Regions from separate parts of the Brasilonema octagenarum UFV-OR1 genome, predicted to be linked through region 2. Evidence: riboswitches for the same ligand, from Rfam matches in the RefSeq annotation. Region 2 holds a riboswitch; the other holds the start of a gene.
The links. Region 2 has a riboswitch for cobalamin ahead of AC5590_RS34330 (TonB-dependent receptor plug domain-containing protein). Riboswitches for the same ligand answer to the same signal wherever they lie in the genome.

Region 1: linked by a shared signal. The riboswitch ahead of cobG (precorrin-3B synthase) and the one ahead of AC5590_RS34330 (TonB-dependent receptor plug domain-containing protein) in region 2 are both predicted to bind cobalamin.

Annotation. Positions count from the first base shown of each region.
Region 1 covers NZ_CAWPKW010000310.1:6,263-14,264, forward strand. Annotated here, with positions in the region: gene AC5590_RS27435 (hypothetical protein) at 392-1,435, shown strand; gene AC5590_RS27440 (Uma2 family endonuclease) at 1,491-2,195, opposite strand; gene AC5590_RS27445 (precorrin-2 C(20)-methyltransferase) at 2,235-2,939, opposite strand; gene AC5590_RS27450 (precorrin-8X methylmutase) at 2,936-3,565, opposite strand; gene cobG (precorrin-3B synthase) at 3,799-5,295, opposite strand; cobalamin riboswitch at 5,345-5,499, opposite strand; gene cbiE (precorrin-6y C5,15-methyltransferase (decarboxylating) subunit CbiE) at 5,560-6,765, shown strand; gene AC5590_RS27465 (hypothetical protein) at 7,029-7,949, shown strand.
Region 2 covers NZ_CAWPKW010000390.1:10,007-18,008, reverse strand. Annotated here, with positions in the region: gene AC5590_RS34345 (DUF1574 family protein) at 1-480, shown strand, start outside; gene AC5590_RS34340 (MBOAT family O-acyltransferase) at 591-2,090, shown strand; gene psbA (photosystem II q(b) protein) at 2,396-3,478, shown strand; cobalamin riboswitch at 3,748-3,921, shown strand; gene AC5590_RS34330 (TonB-dependent receptor plug domain-containing protein) at 3,941-6,019, shown strand; gene AC5590_RS34325 ((2Fe-2S) ferredoxin domain-containing protein) at 6,181-7,062, shown strand; gene AC5590_RS34320 (ABC transporter substrate-binding protein) at 7,136-8,002, shown strand, end outside.

The sequences.
Region 1 (8,002 bases), on a different contig from region 2:
TCAGGATAGCTCTAAAAAAACTCTGTGCGCACACCATGAATTTGGATAATTTTTTTTGCCAAATTGGATTGATAGAGGTGGTGAGATCTACATGATATCCAAGGGCTTATCCACAGCAACGCCTATAGTTCGGCGGTGCTGGTGCCGAAAGTAACTGCGTGACTTTGCCCCGTTACAGAGGAACGCTTAAGCGTGTTTTCGTCTGAACTTTACTTCTGGCAATATTGGCGATCGCCCTTGGCGTGCCCTGTGCCTGACTCACTCCGTGAGTCCCCTGAACTCTGTTCAGGGCTACAATCTTCGATTGCAGAGGCACATACGGGCGATCGCACACCCCATCCCAAAAAACTTGGGAAAATATCCCAAGTTTTTTATAATAGAATCAAAAATTATGAAACCTAAAAAAGTAGAAATTGTCACCATTAAAACTCCCCCGGAGCCATCTCTGAGTGGCGTTGAAGGAGTATCACCTGAATCGGGACAAACCACTGATTCAGAACAAACTGCAGCCCAAGCGCAAGAACACAAAGACGATCCCAAAGAAACCACTGCTTCTGATCACGAGCATAAGCCGGAAATAGAAGAACCTGGTGCAATCTTTCAAGCTGTTGGAGTTATTACTGGGAAAGTCGCTTTTAGCGAAGAGAACAGAAGCACTATCATAATTGGGAACAAAGAGTATCCTCTCTTTTACGCGCCCAAGAAACAGCGAGCATTTGATGCATTAAAGAAAGAAGTACAGGCAACGGGCGAAGCCACTCAACGGTTGGTTGTTTACCCGCGTTTTACCCATTTCCCTAGACGCGATCAACCCGCCCAGGTTTCGTTTCAAGTCGTTGGGTTTGACAAAGGACGTGAAACAAAAGGGGCGGCATCCGAGGAACTTTCCGACATGGAGTTTAAACTCTGTGGATTATGGCAGTTCATCCCCGTTTGCCCTACTCCCTGCATCTCTATATTCCGAAATTTTACCAAAGAGCGGCTGGATCATGTAAAAAAATCGGAACCAGCAAAAAAGGTAAAATTCATGAAAGCTAGTCATCTGCCACTGTTTTGGAGGGATGCGCCAGTTCCGCCGTTCAGATTCAATCCCAAGGCTGACAAAGAACAGCAAGGCAAGCCAGTTTTCGTGCAGATCAAAGCTAAATTTATGCCTGGGCGGGATGCTTTTGCTTTTGATTCGTTGCTGGGGTTGCCGTTGGAGAAGCCACCCAAGTTCCTAAAAGTCAGCAAGGAAGATAAGGCGACAGCGTTGAAAGAGAAGAGGGACGCTGAAAGAGCTGCTGGCAAGGATGTTGGGGGATACGAACGTAAGCCACCGTATACAGTCAGACCCAAAGGTCATTTTAGTGAAAAACCAATGACCGAAAAACCAATGACCGAAAAACCAATGTTCGAAAAACCAAAGCCGAAACCAAAACCACAACAACAGTAGTAAAAAAGAAACTCCCTCGTATACCAAGGGAGTTTCTGCATCTGCGTGACTACACTCAAGAATTGCTCCCAGCTTGAAAAATCTGTTGGGCAGTTAAGCTAAGTTCTGGAAATGTTGGGGATTGAATGCGTTCATCTCCCCTAAACTGAGTAACTTGGTATTCACCTTCCACCAAATAGTAAATAGAAATAGTAGGTTGTTTGGGGTTACCGATGAACTTATGAGCGCCAAGAGCAAGATAATCTATAATCCAATATTCAGGAATTCCAATTCCTTCATACTCACCATATTTTTTGTAGTAATCATCTCGCCAATTAGTACTCACCCTTACGGGTTCGTCAGTTGCTACCCTTCGGGAAGCCGCCCTCCGGGCGTCTACAACGCGGGGAACCCGCGCAACGCACTGACTCACTACCTCAACCACCAGAGGAATTGATGCACCTTGAGTTACAGTAGATTCCTTTTTCCAAAGTGGTTCCGTTGCCAAATTAGGGCGATTTAGTATCAACACATCTGGCGAGTAACCTGATTCACTTTCAGGTGGTTTAACTAGTGCTGTTTTAGGTATGGAATAGGGAAGCTTTAATCGTTTAATTTCCACTGCTATTTCTAGCGTTAAAAAACCTGTGATGTCTTCATGATCTCCCAATGGTTGCGGCATTTCAACGATTACCCCATCATGCAGTTCATAGCGTCTTCCATCTGGTTTCCACTCCACAAATTCTTGAAATGTCACTAGTTTGCGTAGGGTTTGAGTCATCTATTTTCCTCCTTTTGTTGTTGCTGCTTTCTACCTCACTTATAAATGACTCTTACTCGGCACTAAAATCATCGAAAAATAAGGCACTTGGGATGGATCCATATCATCCAAAGAAACAACTCGCTGGTTTGCCATCGTCCCTCGTTCAATGTAACGCGCCCGTGATGCCAGTCCTAATTTATGCAACACATCACGAACTTTTGTAAAATGCCGTCGCAGTTTGATAATGACAGCAGCATCAGCATTTAACAATTGTGCTTCCAAAACTTCGGCTGGTAGAGGAGCTGGTAGTACGCTGAAAACATCGTTACGATAACTCAGGGGGACTGCTAGTGCTGAAGCACACCCCATTGGTGAAGAAACTCCTGGCACGACTTCTGTTTCAAAATGGTCAGACAGTCGTGTGAATACGTACATAAAAGAGCCGTAAAACAACGGATCGCCCTCGCACAGTACCACCACATCCCGTCCAGCAGCAAGATGTTCTTGTATAGGAATGACAACCTCGTCATAAATAGGTTGTGCAGCATACGGATCAAGAGCGCGGGGAAGATGATACTGTACCTCGATTTGATTGCCAGGAAGATATTCAGCTACGATACCTCTAGCTATACTTTCCTTATCATCTGCAGATTGATAGGCGACTACTGGGCAAGAACGTAATAGCCGCAGTGCTTTTAATGTTATAAGTTCTGGATCACCAGGACCAACACCAACTCCATAAAGACGACCTTTGTTCATCATTCTTCCTCCGTTGCTAAGGCGTTAACTGCGGCGGCGGCGATCGCACTCCCACCCCGCCGACCATGTAATGTCATAAATGGCACACCACGACTATCTGCAGCCAGTGCTGCTTTCGATTCTGCCGCACCCACAAACCCAACAGGAAAACCCAGAATGAGAGCTGGTTTTGGTGCCCCAGCGCTCAACATTTCTAGTAACCGAAACAAAACAGTCGGTGCGTTGCCAATTGTAACCACAGCCCCTTCTAACACTGGTAGCCACAATTCCAAAGCAGCTGCAGAACGGGTGGTTCCCAGTTTTTGAGCAAGTTCTGGCACATCGGGATGATTGAGGGTGCAAATCACTGAATTGTCTGCTGGTAGTCGTCGCCGCGTAATACCTTCTGCTACCATCCGACAATCACACAAAATCGGTGCCCCTGCTGCTAAAGCTGTACGCCCAGATTCTACAGCTGTTGGTGAAGCTGCTAAGTCATAAACAATATCTGTCATCCCACAAGCATGAATCAGACGCACGGCAACATTTGCGACATCGGGAGCAAGTACAGACAGATTTGCCTCAGAACGAATCATGGCAAAGGATTTATGATATATTTTGTTACCGTCTTTTATGTAGTCAATAGTCATTTGTTAGTTGTTACTCTTATCCCATCCAAAAAAGACTTATTTAACGAACCGCCAAGACGAGCGACTGCGTTGCGGAGCCAGTACTGCAGGAGGGTTTCCCGACCTAGGTATCTGGCGTTGGGGTTCCCCCCGTTGTAGCACCTGGCGTGCCAAGAACCCCAAGAAAAAGATAGGTAATTTTGTAGGGGAAGGCGGTAGTTGTTAGTTGTTTGTTTATTAACCACTAACTACTCTTATTTATCAAACAACCGTTGCAAGTCTGCAATTACATATTGGTTGACAAATTCACCAAATGATGTATTGGAAGCATCACGTTCTGCCATATATATTTGCAACATTCGCTCTAGCAGTGAAGGTAATTCTGTAAAGGACACCCAACCGTAAAGTTCTCGTCCAAATTTTTCGTGACTATCACCATCACCTACGCAGACTTTATAACCTTCCACCACTTCCCCTTTATCTTCAATATTGAAACCAACAAGAGCAATATCGCTCCTGCTATGCTGAGCACAGGATTTTTCGCAACCTGTGAAGTGAATGTTGACTGGTTGGTCAAGAATAACGCGATCATTCAAGTATTGCGCTAATGCTAGGGCATGATTTTTGGTATCTGTTGCTGAAGACGCACATCCGGTGTTACCAGCGCAAGCAACTAGGGCACTGCGAATATTAGTTGCAGACCAATGCAATCCTAAGTTTTCAATTTTACTTTGTATCTTGGGAATCCACTGTTGAGGAATATCTGATATCAAAAGATTTTGCCAAGGTGTCAGCCTAAGTGTAGCATTAGCATAGGTTTCAGCTATATCCGCTAACCCACGTATTTGTAAAGTATTTAATCTACCAACTGGTACGACAACACCAATGTAGGACAATCCTTTGTGTCGTTGGGGATGGACACCTATGTGTTGGTATTTAGAATAGACATTGCATCCAATATCTCTATATTCCTCCTTAATTTGTGTATGACTGCTTTTCACAGAAAAACGCCGTAGTGGATAGGGAAGATGACGTTCAACTTCTTGAAGAAATCTTTCTATACCTAAGTTGTTCAAAATCTCCCAAAAACGTGGCTGACGTGACTTGCGATGAGGAATTGTGTTTCCAATCTCTAGTGTGAGATGCTGCAAATAGACTTGTGCCAATGCACCTACAACCTCAACACACTCTTCTGGTTTTAGCAGGATGTCTGTATCAATAAATGGTTCAAACAGCGATGTACCCAAGTTCAGTTTGAACCGGAAGTAAACGTTATTATCAACCATAACCGCAGTCAGGGCGATATCGTTTGATCGTTCGCCAATCGACACAGAACCACCGCCATCAAAAGCAACGCTGAATTTAGGTGAAAGTGGCGCTAGCTCTGGGTGAGTGGTAATGTAGTGATCTAATTTGCTGATGAGAGGTCGAGTATCAATTAATTCGTATAAGTCGATGCCAGACGTGGGACTACCCATGATATTGCGGAGATGATCAACCTCTGGAACGGCTGAAGCTATACCAATATCTTGTAGGACTCTTAAAAATTTAGCCGGAATCTCTGTACGGATTGCACGGATTTGGAGGTTGGCACGATTGGTAATATTAGTGTAACCAGTTCCCAACTCGTCAGCTAAGTCAGCGATGACACGAAACTGCTGACTAGTCAGTATTCCTCCAGGTACACGGATGCGAGATAAAATACCATCTCGCGCGGACGTTTGATAAAAAAGACCAGGACAACCAGACACGCCTACAACTCCTTCCCCGTGCGACGCAGAGAGCAGATAACAACTGTGTGTACAAGACACCCTTGGAGTCAGCATTCTGACTAACCGAATTTGTTGGTTGTTAGCTGTTTTATCAACTACTAAGCACTAGCAAAATCGGATTACAGCTGCGGCACAGTACCGGAATTTCACCGGACTTTCCCGACTCCAAGTGTGTAGTTTAGCATGAGATAATAGCCATACTTCTTTTTGCCAAATCTTCTTGATTCTTCCATTAGTCGCCAGATGCAGAAATGGTTATCGGTAGTGGGTATTGGTGAGGATGGGCTATCGGGATTGAGTGCGATTGCCTATTCTCTCCTTGAACATGCACAAGTGATAGTCGGGGGAAAACGCCATCTCGCCATGTTACCACCAGACGATTCACGAGAAAAACTCATTTGGACTTCCCCCATCAGTCATTCTATAGAAGAAATTCTCCGTCGCCGGGGTCAATCTGTATGCGTTTTGGCAAGTGGCGATCCCATGTGCTTTGGTATCGGTGTCACTCTCTCCCGCCAGATTCCTATTTCTGAGATGACTATCATCCCCGCCCCTTCATCCTTCAGCCTTGCTTGTGCCAGACTAGGATGGTCACTCACTGAAGTAGAGACATTAAGCTTAAACGCTCGTCCTCCTGCTCTCATCCAAGCGGCTATCTACCCAGGAGCACGTCTTCTGATTTTAAGCGAAGGCAAGGAAACCCCAGCAATTGTCGCTGAAATCTTGACAAAGCGGGGTTTTAGTGATAGTAAAATTACCGTCCTAGAACATATGGGCGGTTATCAGGAGAGAATTATCGCAGGCACAGCCGCTTCATGGACGACAACAGAAATAGCTGATTTGAATACGATCGCTGTAGAGTGTATTGCTGATGCTGGAGTTTTCCCCTTACCTCGGTTAGCAGGACTACCAGATGATGCGTATCATCATGATGGACAGTTGACTAAGCGCGAAGTGCGAGCAATAACACTTTCTGCTTTAGCTCCCACACCGGGACAGTTGTTGTGGGATGTGGGTGCGGGGTGTGGTTCGATTGGTATTGAGTGGATGCGGAGTCATTCTCGGTGTCGGGCGATCGCCATAGAACAAAACTCCACCCGACTACAATATATTGCTGACAACGCCGCCGCCCTTGGTACACCTTATTTACAAATTGTTGCGGGTAAAGCTCCCGCTGCATTGAATGATTTGCCCCAACCCGACGCTATCTTTATTGGCGGTGGTGCAACAACAGAAGGTTTATTCGAGGTGTGTTGGGAAGCTTTGCGTCCGGGAGGGCGTTTTGTTGCTAATGCTGTGACGATTGAAAGTGAGCAGAAGTTGTTGCAATGGCACAATCAGGTAGGCGGGGAGTTGATTCGTGTTGCTGTTCAACGGGCTGCACCTATTGGCGGGTTTTTGGGGTGGAAGCCGATGGTGCCGGTGACGCAGTGGGTGGTGAGGAAGTAGTTGGAAGCGAGTATCTTTTCGAGTTATTTGTCAGGTGGACAGGGCTTGATGTATAAAATTACAGTATATTTGCTCCACAAATATACTGTAATTTTCACTCTATATTTCCTGAAGAGGGATCTGTTGATCTGTAGCCAAGGGATGCTTTAAACTTCGGCTGTGTCTCATATGTGACCTGCCACTGATAAGCTTTGCCGTAAGACCACTTTGTTTGTCATATTACTAAAGTAGATATCTGAGGATGTACAGAAACATTAAAGCCAATGCTATATCAGATAATAGTCAAAGTTGAGTCTGAAGCAATTTACCACCAACCATATAAATTAGAGATTGATAACTTTATCCTCGGAGTAATGCTCAGTCCAGATAAGGTGGTAGAGGAGCTAAGCATTGCTCTAAGGGTAAAGAATTATCAGGATTTTTTACCCCAAGTTAGTTCAGATATAGAAAGCCAGATTACTCGGATAGATATGCGAGATTCGCCGCTGTGTTTTTTACTCGTTGATCTCGCGCAACATATTGAAGCTCTTGGTAGCTTTTGGTTTGGAATTAAAAAGATCTATTGGGAGAGTCCAAAAAGAGCTTGGATAGCTGAATCATTTGAGGAGCAGGAGGCTCTTGAATTTTCAACGCATGATTTTCAGCAAGAGTCTCATGAAAATAAATGCTACAGAGAAATGTCTCCAGGAATGCTAGCATCTCTGGTACAGAATCGTCTCCTTCACCAACATTTAGTTTTGCCAATGTCGTTCTATCGAGAAGCATGTAATGACTTTAGCTCTGGTAGATACACAAGTTCCTTTATCAACTTCTACTTCTATCTAGATGACTTATACGGACAAGGCAAAACAAAAAACAAAGAAGTAGAAAAATTATTTAAGTCATCGGAGCATATCAGGAAAGCTATTGAGCAAACTATACAACTTTATCAAAATGTAGGTGATTCGGAAAATTTCGATCAATTAAAGAAGTTCCTTGATATGGAAAAGTGTGAGTTTAATGTCGATGGAATAATCGAGCTGATAGTACAGGTGCGTGGTAATTTATCACACTTTTCTCAAAAAAGCTCCAAGAAAAAGGGGCATCCTCTAAATCAAAGGGAGTTCAGAAGCATGGCGTATCTTATAAACTCAATTTGCATCCACACATTTATAGAACTTACTACTGGTGAGATGCCAAAGTAGTTTGTACATTCTGGTGGTGTTTAGCTGTATTGGAGTAAGCGGTCTAACACTGC
Region 2 (8,002 bases):
GCAGTTACTCAAAAATCACACAGCAAAAATCCAGAAGATATTCAGGTGCAAGCAGTTGAATTTGATGGATTTCTCCCTCTTTCGACTCGCTTCCAACCAACTACATACTATCAAAAATATTCTCTAGTCTCTGGTAACTACGACAACGACTACAAATATTTTCGACTGCAAGGTGAGCAAAATACTGCTCTACAAACACTACTTAGATTTACCCAGTCTCAGAAAATAACTTTAGTCTTTGTCAATATGCCTGTTACAGCATATTATTTAGACTCAGTACGCTCAAAATATGAGCAAGAATTTCAGCAGTATATGCAAAGTTTGGCAGGCAAACCAAATTTTATTTACCAAGACTTAAGCCAATTATGGCCTAAGGCAAATGACTACTTTTCCGATCCCAGCCATCTCAACCGCTACGGTGCTTATAAAATATCGAAAAAGCTTGCGAATGATCCTACTATTCCTTGGTTCAGCAAATAAATTGTGGGGAGAAGGGAGTGAGGGAGTGAGGGAGTGAGGAAGTGAAGGAGTCGGGAGTGAGGTGAAAACTCCTAACTAATAACTAATGACTAATGACTAATAACTAAAACATGAACTTTATTTCAATTCTATACGGGTTATTTTTGCTGAGTGTCCTGGGAATTTATTGGTCTGTGGCACAACAAAAGTTGCGGTTATGGACGTTGCTACTTGCTAGCCTAGTTTTTTACGCATCTTTGCAAGTTCATTACATCCCGTTACTACTAGTACTCACTTTTTTTAATTTTCGTATTGGAAAAGAAATTGATGAAAAAACGATACCACATCCCCATTTTTCAGAGTGGCAATATTCTGAACAAGAATGGTATTTCGCTCAAATTGATTGGAACCATCGCCGTCTCAAGCTTTTGTGGTTAGGTATAATTTCTAATGTTTTTTTACTACTGATATTCAAATATTTACTACCTTTCTTAGAATTCTTTTACCCGAGTATTATCACTTTATCTGCTGACTCTTTTAAACTGATTACCCCTTTGGGAATTTCATTTTTTACCTTTGAGTGTATTGCATATTTAGTTGATGTCTACCGTGGCGCACCCGCTACTCAGGAGTTTCTTCAATTTGCCGCATACAAGTTTTTCTTTGCCAAACTGATTTCAGGTCCAATTACTGGTTTTCGCAGCTTAGCGAATGAATTCAAAAATTTCCGCTTGCTAACTCCTGATATTGTGGCAGAGGGACTATGGCTTATTGCTAGGGGTGCAGTCAAAAAAGTGATTATAGCAGACCATTTGGGAATTTTTGTTGACTTATGTTTTGGGAACTTGCAAAGGGCGGGTAGCACAGATTTGTGGTTAGCAACTTTTGCTTACGGCTTCCAGTTGTATCTGGATTTCAGTGGTTACGTGGATATTGCCCGTGGAAGTGCTTTGCTATTTGGGGTGGTTTTACCGGAAAATTTTGACTTTCCCTACTTCAGTACGAGTATTGCTGACTTTTGGCGGCGCTGGCACATCACTCTAGGAGATTGGCTGCGTAATTACCTGTACTTTCCTTTGGGTGGTTCTCGCCAAGGATTAGATCGGACCTGCCTTAATTTAATGATTATCATGCTGATTGCAGGTATTTGGCACGGTGCAGGATTGGGTTTTGTGGTTTGGGGGGTTTTTCACGGATTAGCTTTGGCTGTTCATCGTTTCACTGATGTTATCAGCGATCGCTTTGAAGATCTGGAAAATTTCTGGCAACAACCATTGGGTACAGTTTTGGCTTGGCTACTTACGCAATTTATGGTTTTCACCTCTTGGATTTGGTTCCGCTTGCCCAACCTTGAAGATTCCTCTTTTGTATTTCAGCATCTTTGGGGTTTTTCTGCCAATGAGCAATTTGCTCAAAAGGTGTACGTTGATGCCTTAAACATAACTCAATACCAACTGGCAATTTTGCTAGTCGTTCTATATATTGCAATGGCTCTTGTCTACATTTTTAACCGAACATTGAAGTTACAGTTGATCTGGCCTCTAAAGCTTGTTTTCGTACCTTTGTGTTTCTACAGTGTTTTGTTACTCGCTCCTGAAGGCAGTTTACCTTACATATATTTTGACTTCTAAGGGAACAGGGAAAGAGTGTTTCTTTTACTTGTAGCACTGATGCACTGACCGTGGGATGCTTTGATCTGATTGTTAATAAACAGATAATTTTAGGTTTATATTTTCTTTGGTAGATAACACATTCTAAAAGTTATCGTTATGTTTCTATGAATAACTTTACTTTTGTTAAAGAAAATATAATATGTAACAAAGTATTAAATAAGCACTTCAGTTTAAGTGAATTGATCTAAATTTATAAATGACAGGTAAATCACTGACTTACCTGATAAATAAGACTCAAAAAGTTTATCGCACTTATAACAACAATGACCACAACAATACAACGTCGCGAAAGCGGTAACGTATGGGAGCGGTTCTGCCAGTGGATCACCTCCACGGAAAATCGCGTATATGTAGGTTGGTTCGGTGTACTGATGGTTCCCACCCTCCTCTCCGCTACCATCTGTTTCATCATCGCTTTTATCGCAGCACCTCCCGTTGACATCGACGGAATCCGTGAGCCAGTTGCAGGTTCCTTAATCTATGGAAACAACATCATCTCTGGTGCTGTTGTTCCTTCCTCCAACGCCATCGGCTTGCACTTCTACCCCATCTGGGAAGCAGCTTCCTTAGATGAGTGGTTGTACAACGGTGGTCCATACCAGCTCGTCGCATTCCACTTCCTTATTGGCATATTCTGCTGGTTAGGTCGTCAGTGGGAGTTATCCTACCGCTTAGGTATGCGTCCCTGGATTTGCGTAGCTTACTCTGCACCTGTTGCAGCAGCAACCTCCGTATTCCTGATTTACCCCCTCGGACAAGGTTCCTTCTCTGATGGTATGCCTCTGGGTATTGCTGGAACCTTCAACTTCATGTTGGTGTTCCAAGCAGAGCACAACATCTTGATGCACCCCTTCCACATGCTCGGCGTTGCAGGTGTCTTCGGTGGTTCACTGTTCAGTGCAATGCACGGTTCTTTGGTCACCTCCTCCTTGGTTCGTGAAACAACCGAAACCGAATCTCAGAACTACGGTTACGTCTTCGGTCAAGAAGAAGAAACCTACAACATCGTTGCTGCTCACGGCTACTTTGGTCGCTTAATCTTCCAATACGCTTCCTTTAACAACAGCCGCAGCTTGCACTTCTTCCTGGCTGCATGGCCTGTCATCGGTATCTGGTTCACCTCACTGGGTATCAGCACCATGGCATTCAACCTCAACGGTTTCAACTTCAACCAATCGTTGATTGATTCTCAAGGTCGTGTGATTGGTTCTTGGGCAGATGTGCTCAACCGCGCTAACTTGGGTATGGAAGTAATGCACGAGCGTAACGCTCACAACTTCCCCCTCGACTTAGCTAGCACAGAAGTTGCTCCAGTAGCACTTTCTGCTCCTGCGATCAACGGCTAATTCTTAATAGCCTAAGGACGCGATGTCTCGCGTCCTCTACAAGTGAAAAGCGCCCTTCTCGAATAAGAGGGGCGCTTTTTCATTTGATTAATAGATGGGAGTCAAAAATGGATGCAGCGCATGCTCACAATTTGCAGCTCGATAATTGTGGTGACATCGAAAAAGTCAAAGCTACTGATAAATAAGGGTTTTCGCCTATCGCTGTATTTGCAATATAACAACAAGCTAAATGCAACAATTCTTATTTGCATTGATATATTGAGCATGGTAAATTACAGCAAATCCTAGGTTCTGATGGGGTTCAGCCATCAGAGGTAACGGGGAAAGTATGCCTGCGCCACGCCGTAGGCAAACGGTGAAAATCCGACACTGTCCCGCAGCTGTGATGAGACTCAAAATTTTTGTCTCTAAGTCAGAATGCCCGCCTGAGGTAAGAAACATAAAATCGTCTGCGAGGTACAGATGCTAAATATTCTTTTTAATTGCCGTTGTGCGGTAAAAGTCGTTGTGTCTAGTATGAGTGCAATGACGACTTTGATATTGTGGAACTATGCTGTGTGTGCTGGAGAAATTGCACAACCAGAAAAAATAGCACAAAGCATAAGTCCGCCAACAAATGAACAAGAACCCCCTATTGAAATTACAGTCACAGGTAAAGTGTTGAATCAGCCTGTTTTCTCTCCCTTTCGTCGAGAGGGGACAGTGAAAGATTCTACCCGTCCAGTCTACGTCATTACAGGTGAAGAAATGGAAGCGCAGGGTGCGCGAACCGTCAGAGAAGCGCTACGATTTCTCCCCGGAATCTTACCTGATGGAACAGTAGGGACAGAAGTGAACGCATTAAGCGGTCAATTTATCCGGGGTTCTAACTCCGAACAAGTATTGATTTTACTAGATGGGAGACCGATTAATAATCTTGGTGGCGGTGGTTTTGACCTTTCAGAAATCACCACAAACAACATTGAACGAGTAGAAGTTTTACCTGGAGGAGGTTCCACCCTATACGGTTCCGATGCGGTGGGTGGAGTGATTAACATTATTACTCGTCGTCCGACAGAGAAAGTGACAACACAAGCGGGAGTGACTCTGGGTGCGTACGGACTCAATGAACAGACTATCCAGAATAGCGGGAAAATAGGTGATATTTCTTGGGTTGTGGGATATAACCGCACCGAAGCAGATAACAATTATCCTTTTTCCATCCCAGAAGCCAACTTTGAAGGAACCAGGAAAAACAATGACACTCTCTACAACAACTTTAATGTTAAGTTGGAGGCGAATTTAGGAAAACGCAATACTCTTACTGTCTCAAGCCTATACTTAAACAAAAATCAAGGAGTTCCAGGAGGAGTCCCCATACCCGAACCTCAGTTTGGACAAGGTTATTTTAACTCCTTGACTGACAACAATCGCAAATACACAGACCAAGTTCTCACCGATTTAACCTGGAACTCAAAACTAGGAGGAGGAAACGATTCCCTAATCACAGCAAGAGTTTACGCCGATTTTCTCAATACTCGTTTTGAGAATCGTAGTGGGACACTTTCATCCCAGCGACGATTTGATAACGAGCAAACCTCTTACGGAATTCAAACACAACACAGTTGGAAATTTGCGAAAAATCAAACCTTAGTCTACGGTTTTGATTACCGCAACACTTCAGCACGTAACAGCACCTTCAACTATTCCACTGAACAACAAACCCTCAGCTACGACGATAGCCTTGATCAAGGAGCGCTTTTTGCCAGATATGAAATCAACTTTACTCCTAGCTTCAGTGTCAATTTAGGCTTACGCCAAGATTTTAGTTCTTTAGCAGATGGCTCTTTTACATCACCTAGTGTAGGCGCACGCTGGACAATTTCTGACTCCACTAACCTTAGAGCTAACTATATCAGGAATTTCCGCGCACCGACTCTTTTCAATTTATATGCAAGAGGTTCTACTTTCGTTGGTAATCCGAATTTGAAATCAGAAAATGGTGATAGTTATGATATAGGAATTGACCAAAAACTGTGGGATTTTGGTTTGTTGCGCTTAACCTTTTTCAGCAATACCATATCAGATTTAATTGCCTATAACTTTGCTGTTCCTGTCGCCACATATGAAAATCTTGGCTTAGTGCGCACCACTGGAATTGAAGCTGCTTTGAATGTACAACTTGCGAAAAATGTCTATGCTTTCGTTAATTATACACTCAATGACCCACGCATTAAAGAGAGCGTTAACTCTACCGAAAAAGACAAAGAATTAAGATTTGCAGGTGCAGATAGTTTAAATTTGGGAATTTCTTATGAAACACCTCAAGGCTTATATGCAGGAATACTCATGCACTCCCTCGGTTCATATCCTACCAACAATACCAACACAGAATCTTTGTCCGGGTATACGACTTTTGATTTCAAAACACGAATTCCGCTGAGTGATAACTTGGTACTGACTGGTAGTGTAGACAATATCTTGAATCAGAGATACCAATTATTTCCAGGCTTTCCCGATGCAGGGAGAGTTTTTCAAGTAGGTTTAAATGCCACATTTTAGATGGTAGTAAAATACTAATTAGTAGTGAATCATTCCTCTGTTTTCTTCTTCTCTGTGCTCTCTGCGTCTCTGCGGTTCAATAAAGCTATTTTTCACAAATCAGATAGGATTGCTATAACCATCAACAATCACCAACCAACAATTTTCAATCCAAAACCACTATGAGTCAATTTCATCCTTGGGTAACACCATTAAACCGTGTCATCAAAGAACCTTCCCTAACAGGAGGATACATTGAACATGAAGATTTCGATTGCAATTGTGACGTTTTATCATCACTACTTTACACCTTATTTCAACAGAATTGGCATCAAGTAGGAGTAGGACACATTGTACAAGGTGGTGTGTTGGAACTAGAATTTCCTGCAGCACCCAAAATTTGTATTCTTTATGATGGATATCTGACAGTCGTCACAGAAAGTTGGCATCTTCACTTATGTATTGAAGCAAATTTAGGTGGTCCCCATTGTAAAACACCATTAGAATTAAGGAAACAACGTCAAGTCAGTCGTGCTGCTTTTTATCGACGGTTTAATGCAGAAGGAATCCCCAGAAGTTGGGGAATTGATTTCTGGAATGGTGCAAGTGAAAATTTGATGACTATCTTCTTGCCTAATCCTTATGTCGAGGGAGAAAACTTATTACCGGAAGGTAAACCGAACTTAACAAAATTAGAGCTTTACCATGAACTACGGGATATTTATGTGTTGGGTAAAAAGCCGATACCGTTTGATAAAAATCCCCTAAAACATGCTTACATATCTGTTTGTACTTCTAGCCGTTGTCTCCCTTCCCAAAATTGGAAACCTACTTTTAATGAGCTAAAAGCAGCAGTTGAAAAAACAGGTTTGGATGTGGAAGTCAGAACTTCTGGCTGTCTGGAAGTTTGCAAACTTGGTCCAGTTGTGTTTTATTCAGAGGATAGGACTTGGTATACTCGCGTCAAACCAGAGGTGGTTGAAACTATTGTTAATCAACATCTGGTTGAAGGTAAGAAAGTGACTGTACATTGCTATCCTCCAGAGTCTGTTGAAAAAAAGTAACCGCACATGCACGATTTTTGGAGGCGGATAAGTTATTGGTGTATCTTTGTGGTTATTTCTGGAAAACTTTCCGATGAGAATTAGAATATTTCGTCAAGCTAAATTGTTCGCTTTTTTCTGTCAGTTTTTGTTGGTTGCTGTTTTGGCGATCGCTTGTCACAGCACCACAACTCCTCACACTCTATCAACAGACATCAAAGAATGCGCTCAAGCTTATAATCCAAACACCGACTACTTTCCGGAAAAAGTAACCGTCAATTATGCCACAGGTTTTGAGGTGGAATATTACAAAAACTATAAGGTTGTGACAGTAAAAAATCCCTGGCGTGATGCACAAGTCAATTTTCAATATATTTTAGTGCAATGCGGGACACCTCCACCAACAGGATTTAACCAAAACCAAGTTATTACAGTACCTATAAATACCGTTGTCTCTCTTTCTACGACTCATTTGCCACATTTAGCAAAGTTAGGAGTTGTAGATAAACTCATTGGTGTGAGTGATAGCAAACAAGTCAATACACCAGAAGTAGTAGAAAAAATTAAAGAAGGTAAAATAACAAAAGTAGGAAATAATGCTAGTCTAAATGTTGAGCAATTACTAGAACTCAATCCTAACTTAGTAATGACTTATGGTACAGGAGACAAACAAACAGATAATTATCCTAAAATTCAAGAAGCTGGTTTAAAAGTGGCGATCAATGCCGAATATATGGAAAATTCTCCCCTAGGAAGAAGTGAATGGCTCAAGTTTACGGCTTTGTTTTTTAATCAAGAGAAAGTAGCCCAAAAAATCTTTGATGAAACTGTCAAAAAATATCAAGCTATAGCCGCCAAAGCACAATCTGTCAAAAATCGTCCGACTGTGTTTGTCGGATTCAACTTTAAAGGTATCTGGTATATGCCAGGGGGTAATAGTTATGTCGCCAAATTTTTAGCT